DNA from 2 places in the Pectobacterium colocasium genome. Region 1 is predicted to be linked to the other one. Evidence: predicted binding sites of a transcription regulator. Region 1 holds the regulator's gene; the other holds the start of a gene.
The links. The regulator PurR, encoded in region 1, represses purine synthesis genes. The targets are predictions, from matches to a motif close to CANGCAAACGTTTGCNTG.
Positions count from the first base shown of each region.

Region 1 (3,937 bases):
TCGTTCAGGCTGCACCGCATACCCCGCATTCTGCGCCAAAGAAAAGCGCCGTTGAAGAAACCAATAAGAAAAGCCGTCAAACAAAGGGTAATGCGAAGTCACCGACACCGATCAAAAGCAAAAAACCAGAACCTACCGCGGTCAGCACGAAAACCAAACCTCGCAGCGTAAACAAATCAACAGAAAAAAAACCGTCACGGACGCAAAGCAGCACGCCCGCACTCGTGAAAAAGAATCTCAAAAAGCTGAAGCCTGAAGAAGAAAAGCAGACAACCGCACAGGCCAGAGTCAAAACCGGGCTGAAGAAAACGACGGTCAAGGGAAAAGCGGAGAAAAATCCGGCGCCTACAGAAAAAGGTATGGCGCTGAGCGCGGCGCATAAAAAGCGTTATCAACATGCCAAAACGACAGCAATGAATAAGTTGATGAGCCAAATAGGCAAGCCTTACCACTGGGGCGGCTCATCTCCTTTTACCGGATTCGACTGTAGCGGACTGGTCTATTACGCGTACAAAGACGTCGTTAAGATCCAGATTCCACGTACCGCCAATGAAATGTATCACCTGCGTGATGCCGCTCCGATTAAAAAGAGCGAGCTGGAAAGTGGCGATCTGGTCTTCTTCCGCATCAACAATCGCGGTGCCGCCGATCATGTCGGCGTTTATCTGGGAGAAGGGAAATTTATCCAGTCGCCGCGTACCGGTTCAGATATTCGTATCAGCAAACTGAGTGAAGATTATTGGCAGGAGCACTACGTTGGCGCGCGTCGCGTAGTAACGCCACAGACAATTCGTTGAGAAATGGATTCGGCATCGAAGAAGAAGAATGATTCAGACACGTTTTATGTAGCTGTAGCATAAACGTGTCTGAATACGGAAATCACACAGAGGCATCGTTCGGTTAGTTCAGCACCGCAACAAAACTGAACACAATGATCATCGCCAGTGCGCCAACCGTTGTCAGCAAAGACATCTTCAGATCTGTATCCATAAACCACTCCTTATTAACGAACAAATTTTATCTGAAAGAGGAAACCGCCCTTTACTGCGAACCCATCCAGGCGGTTAAAACCACAAACAATAGGGTTATTACGATTCTTTCATAATTTTAGTGAAAAATCTCGGACCAATGCATCACTAATAGTATAAATTAGCCCTTTCCCTTTCATGATAAATCGGACACAATCCGCTGTTTATGAAAGCGCTGCGTATCGGTCGAAAAACGTCAACCCAGATCCCTTCGGTATAACATTCGGCATTCTCCTTCTGAAATTCTGTTTTTTAGCTTAGAAGAAGAACTTTAAACGTAGGCAAACGATTAACAATATACTTACGTCTGTAACAGGTAAGTTCAGGAGTCATTTTTAGATGGCAACGATTAAAGATGTGGCAAAACGTGCTGGCGTTTCCACCACAACCGTATCGCACGTGATCAATAAAACACGTTTCGTCGCCGAAGAGACTAAGGCAGCCGTCAGGGCGGCAATCAAAGAATTGCACTATTCGCCCAGCGCCGTCGCACGCAGCCTCAAAGTTAACCACACTAAATCAATCGGTTTGCTGGCTACATCCAGCGAAGCCCCCTATTTCGCCGAGATCATCGAAGCCGTCGAAAACAGCTGCTATGCCAAAGGCTACACGCTGGTGCTGTGTAATTCGCATAACGACATCGGTAAACAGCGCGCTTATCTCTCCATGCTGGCGCAAAAACGTGTGGACGGCTTACTGGTGATGTGTGCCGAATATCCACCTGAGCTGCTGGCAATGCTGGAAGACTATCGCAGCATCCCGATGGTCGTGATGGACTGGGGCCAGATGCATAGCGACTTTACCGATACGATTATCGATAACGCCTTTGAAGGCGGTTATATGGCAGGCCGCTACCTGATCGAACGCGGCCATCGGGATATCGGCGCCATTCCCGGTATTCAAGAACGTAATACTGGCAGCGGGCGCTACCTCGGCTTTTTAAAAGCGCTGAAGGAAGCAGACATCACCGTACGCGAGGAATGGGTGGTTCAGGGCGATTTCGAGCCGGAATCCGGTTACAAAGCCATGCATCAGATTCTCGCGCAGAAACAACGACCAACGGCCGTATTCTGCGGTGGCGATATCATGGCGATGGGTGCCATCTGTGCGGCAGACGAACTGGGTCTGCGCGTGCCGCAGGATATTTCGGTGATCGGGTATGACAACGTGCGCCACGCGCGTTTCTTTACGCCGGCGCTGACCACCATTCATCAGCCGAAAGAGCGTCTTGGGCAGTCCGCCTTCGCGATGTTGCTGGATCGCATTACCAGTAAGCGGGAAGATGCACATGTCATTGAAGTCCATCCGACGTTAATTGAACGTCGTTCTGTGGCAGACGGCCCTTACCTCGACTATCGCCGCTAAGCGCGACGACACGATACAGACAACTTTCTTATTCCTGTCCGCTTCCCTCTCTGCTTCAGCCAATTTTCTTGTATGCTGGCTGAAGTAGTTCTAAATTTAATACCGCGTTTCATTTTCTCTGGTGACAGCCGATACGTCGGCTGCGATAAGTGCTGTCCAGGTATGTTTTACGATACTTTTACATAAAGTTAAGGAGACATGATGGGTTTACCTTATACAGAAGAATGGGATGACGATATCGCGCCCTGGTTCCACATCGTGCAGGACATGTTGGATGTCGCCGATATCACCATCAACGGCTCTCGCCCTTTTGACATCCGCGTGACCCATCCTGGTTTTTTTAAACGTGTTCTGCGCGAAGGATCGCTGGGGCTGGGAGAGAGCTATATGGAGGGCTGGTGGGAATGTGAACGACTGGATATATTTTCCCATCGCGTCCTGCGTGCAGGGCTGGAAACGAAGTTGCCCCGCCGTCTGCACGATCTTACGCGAGTCGCCCTCTCACGTGTCATGAATCCGCAATCCCGCAGACGCGCTCAGATTGTTGGCAAGGCACATTACGATTTAGGCAATGACCTCTTTACCCTGATGCTGGATCCTTACATGCAATACTCCTGTGCTTACTGGAAACAAGCACAGACGCTGGAACAGGCGCAGGAAGATAAACTCGCGATGATCTGCGAAAAGCTCCAGCTCAAATCGGGAATGACGCTGCTGGACATCGGTTGCGGCTGGGGCGGGCTTGCCGAATTCGCCGCACGCCACTACGGTGTGTCAGTTTATGGCGTCACCATTTCCAGAGAACAGCAGATGCTGGCACAACAGCGTTGTCAGAGTCTGAATGTCACGATTGATCTACAAGATTATCGCGATCTCGATCAGCAATTTGACCGCGTGGTGTCGGTAGGCATGTTTGAACACGTCGGACCGCGCAACTATGACCGCTTCCGCCGGATGTTCAGCTACTACCTGAACCTCTGTGCTGGAGCCTTCAGAGCAAGAACACTCCAGCTCTGGCAAGTGGTATTCAGTCTGGATGGGATCGAAGGAGGAGTACGTGTTTCACGCTAGCAGAAGAGAAAAAACCGGACGACGCTGTTCGTCCGGTTTACAGAATCAGGCAACGCAGAAATTACTCTTCTTTGCTCTGGTCGTTCGCCTGCTTGCTCGCCAACACACGCTCAACGGTATCCACTACGGCCTGGGTCTGCGGATCGATTTCAATATTGATGCGATTCCCCAGGCGTTTCTGCCCCAGCGTAGTCCGGTTCAACGTTTCGGGGATTAAATGCACGCAGAAGCGCCCACGAGTTACTTCCCCTACCGTCAGGCTGATGCCATCAATCCCGACAAAGCCTTTATGCAGCACGTATTTCATCAGCGCGTCATCTGCCAGACGGAACCAAATCTGATGGTTATTCTCTGAAACCTGAATCTTCACCACTTCCGCCGTACACATAATATGGCCCGACATGACGTGCCCGCCGATCTCGTCACCGAACTTCGCGGCACGCTCAATATTCACGACATCGCCTTCATGAATA
Region 1 covers NZ_CP084032.1:2,838,131-2,842,067, forward strand. The annotation lists gene LCF41_RS12670 (C40 family peptidase) at 1-797, shown strand, start outside; gene cydH (cytochrome bd-I oxidase subunit CydH) at 901-990, opposite strand; gene purR (HTH-type transcriptional repressor PurR) at 1,368-2,393, shown strand; gene LCF41_RS12685 (class I SAM-dependent methyltransferase) at 2,595-3,464, shown strand; gene LCF41_RS12690 (riboflavin synthase subunit alpha) at 3,526-3,937, opposite strand, start outside.

Region 2 (3,937 bases), 2.0 Mb from region 1:
ACGCGGTAAAATCGGTGCGGAGATCATCCATCCTGAATATCGTGTTCAGGGGGATAATACGCAGGTTGAGCTACAGGAATCACTCACGCCAGTTTATCCCTCCACGGAAGGTATTCGTCAGGCAACACTACGCAAGCTCACCGATCAGGCGCTGGCATTGCTTGATGCCAACCCCATTGATGAGTTGCTACCTGAATCCCTGAGCCGCTCGCTCATTAGTCTGCCGGATGCACTGCGCACGTTACATCGCCCCCCGCCGGATATGCAGCTCAGTGAACTGGAACACGGCAAGCACCCCGCGCAGCAGCGGCTGATTATGGAAGAGCTACTGGCGCACAACCTGAGTATGCTCGCCGTGCGGGCCGGGGAACAGCGGCATAAAGCCTCGTCGCTACAGGAGAACGACGGCCTGAAGCAGCAGTTGCTCGCCGCCCTACCTTTCACCCCCACGCAGGCGCAAAAACGTGTCGTCGCTGAAATTGAAACGGATATGGCGAAAGACTTCCCAATGATGCGTTTGGTACAGGGTGATGTAGGCTCAGGGAAAACACTGGTCGCCGCGTTGGCAGCATTACGTGCCATTGCCAACGGCAAACAGGTCGCCTTAATGGCACCCACAGAGCTATTGGCCGAACAACACGCCCATAATTTCCGTCAGTGGTTTGAACCGCTGGGGCTTGAAGTCGGCTGGCTGGCTGGCAAACAAAAAGGAAAAGCGCGTCAGGCGCAGCAGGATGCCATCGCCAGCGGTCAGGTTTCCATGGTGGTCGGGACGCACGCCATTTTCCAGCAGCAGGTGAAATTCAACGGGCTGGCATTAGTCATTATTGATGAACAGCACCGCTTTGGCGTGCATCAACGCCTTGCGCTGTGGGAAAAAGGCGAAGAACAGGGCTTTCATCCCCATCAATTGATTATGACCGCCACACCGATTCCCCGCACGCTGGCTATGACGGCCTATGCCGATCTGGATACGTCCGTCATTGATGAACTGCCGCCGGGCAGAACCCCCGTCACCACGGTCGCCATACCAGATTCACGCCGCAGCGACATCATCGAACGTGTGAATAGCGCCTGCCAGCAGGAAGGACGGCAGGCCTATTGGGTGTGCACGTTGATTGAAGAATCCGACCTTCTGGAAGCGCAGGCAGCAGAAGCCACCAGTGAAGAGCTAAAAGCTGCTCTGCCGAATCTCAAGGTCGGATTGGTTCACGGCCGCATGAAAGCGCAGGAAAAGCAGGCAGTGATGCAGGCTTTCAAACAGGGCGAGCTGCAACTGCTGGTGGCCACCACCGTCATTGAGGTCGGAGTGGATGTACCGAATGCCAGCCTGATGATCATCGAGAACCCAGAGCGTCTGGGTCTGGCACAGCTGCACCAATTACGCGGTCGCGTCGGACGCGGCGCAGTGGCGTCTCACTGCGTACTACTCTACAAAACACCAATGAGCAAAACCGCCCAGAAACGGCTTCAGGTTCTACGCGATAGTAACGATGGTTTTGTTATCGCTCAGCGCGATCTGGAAATTCGCGGACCAGGCGAATTATTAGGGACGCGACAAACCGGCAATGCCGAGTTCAAAGTAGCCGACCTCCTGCGCGATCAGGACCTGATCCCACAGGTGCAGCGCGTTGCACGCCACCTGCATGAGCACTATCCCGAGCATGCCATTGCGCTCATTGAACGCTGGCTGCCAGAGCGCGCACGCTACACTAACGCCTAATCACAGCCACAGATTCTTCCTTTTTCTAAAAACCTCGCCGCCAACCCGCATGCAGCGGAAAGTATGACATTGCATATCCCCTTAAATAATAAGGTCTTGCCCATTCAGACAAAATTCATATCGAAGAGATGAGTTAGCAAACGTTTGCTTTCGACAAAGAGATCATTAAAATGCGCTCTTTGTCGTTTCAGGAACGCCAACTTACATCATGACTACCACCACGGAAACGTCCCAAACAGAAACCGCTGCCACACCTCAGCGCAGTGAACTCATCTATCGTCTTGAAGACAGGCCGCCGCTGCCGCAAACGCTGTTCGCCGCCAGCCAGCACCTGTTGGCCATGTTTGTTGCGGTGATTACCCCCGCACTACTGATCTGTCAGGCATTAGGTTTACCCGCTCAGGATACGCAGCGCATTATCAGCATGTCGCTTTTCGCTTCCGGTCTGGCCTCTATTCTGCAAATTAAAACCTGGGGTCCCGTCGGTTCTGGTCTGCTGTCTATTCAAGGCACCAGCTTTAACTTCGTGACACCACTGATTATGGGCGGACTGGCGCTGAAAAATGGTGGCGCGGACGTTCCCACGATGATGGCGGCGCTGTTCGGTACGCTGATGGTCGCGTCCTTCACCGAAATCATTCTTTCACGCTTTCTGCATTTAACCCGCCGTATCATCACCCCGCTGGTTTCCGGCATTGTGGTGATGATCATTGGTCTGTCGCTGATTCAGGTCGGCCTGACTTCTATCGGCGGCGGCTATGCCGCAATGGGGAATAACACCTTCGGCGCACCCAAGAATTTACTGCTGGCTGGAGTGGTGTTACTGGTTATCATTCTGCTGAACCGCCAACGTAACCCCTACCTGCGTGTTGCTTCGCTGGTGATTGCCATGGCGGTGGGCTATCTGGGTGCCTGGATGATGGGAATGCTGCCGGAAAATACGTCTTCGCAACACGATACGGCCATCATGGTGCCAACACCGCTGTATTACGGTTTAGGCTTTGACTGGAACCTGTTGATCCCACTGATGCTGGTCTTCATGGTGACATCGTTAGAAACCATCGGCGACATCACCGCGACCTCCGACGTGTCTGAGCAGCCGGTCAAAGGCCCGCTGTACATGAAACGCTTAAAAGGCGGCGTGCTGGCAAACGGTCTGAACTCTTGCCTTTCCGCCGTATTCAATACCTTCCCTAATTCTTGCTTCGGCCAGAATAACGGCGTCATCCAGCTTACTGGTGTTGCCAGCCGCTATGTGGGTTTCGTGGTGTCGCTGATGCTGATCGCACTGGGGCTGTTCCCTGCCGTTAGCGGATTTGTGCAGCATATTCCAGAGCCGGTTCTGGGCGGCGCCACTATCGTGATGTTTGGTACGATCGCCGCTTCCGGTGTGCGCATTGTGTCCCGCGAGCCGCTAAACCGTCGCGCTATCATGATTATTGCGCTGTCGCTGGCCGTTGGCCTTGGCGTATCACAACAGCCACTGATTCTGCAATTCGCGCCGGATTGGATTAAAACATTACTGTCTTCCGGTATTGCCGCTGGTGGGATTACCGCAATCGTGCTGAATTTGGTCTTCCCACACGAAGAAAAATAGCGCCAGCCCGCAATAATTTCTGTTCAGTTTCATGTAAAAGCGAGCGGTGATGCAACACCGCTCGCTTTTTACTGTCTGTAACAGCATTACCTATTGAGCCTTCAGGGAAATTGCGGCATAAGAACAGTTCTCCCTGACGATTGGCATGGACTGACACGATGAAATTTATCGGGAAATTATTGCTGACCCTACTGCTGCTGGCCTTTTTAGCGCTGGTAGTCGTATACGTATTACTGCAAACCAGTTGGGTAGCAGGCTGGGTGAGTAATTGGGTAAACCAGAACACCGACTACCAGTTGTCACTGGGCAAGATCAATCATGACTGGTCAACAGCCGATCATATCCAATTCACCGACGTCAGTTTCGGTCAGAAAAACCAGCCGCCGACACTCGCTGCAAAGCGGGTTTCAGCCGGGTTTAGCGTGCGCCAGATTACCGATCCGCGCCATTTCGCCAGTTTGGAGCTGGAAGGGGGCACGCTAAATCTTTCCTCTCAGGCCGCCACACTCCCTATCGAAGCCGATGTGCTACAGCTGCGCACGATGGCACTGCAGGCGAAAGACGGCGATTGGCGGCTGAATGGTCAACAGATTAACGGTGGAATGGCACCCTGGCAG
Region 2 covers NZ_CP084032.1:4,808,446-4,812,382, forward strand. The annotation lists gene recG (ATP-dependent DNA helicase RecG) at 1-1,723, shown strand, start outside; gene LCF41_RS21715 (nucleobase:cation symporter-2 family protein) at 1,932-3,320, shown strand; gene LCF41_RS21720 (AsmA family protein) at 3,479-3,937, shown strand, end outside.
Region 2: a site for PurR is predicted at 1,857-1,874, ahead of LCF41_RS21715 (nucleobase:cation symporter-2 family protein). Genes of this name have one in related genera too.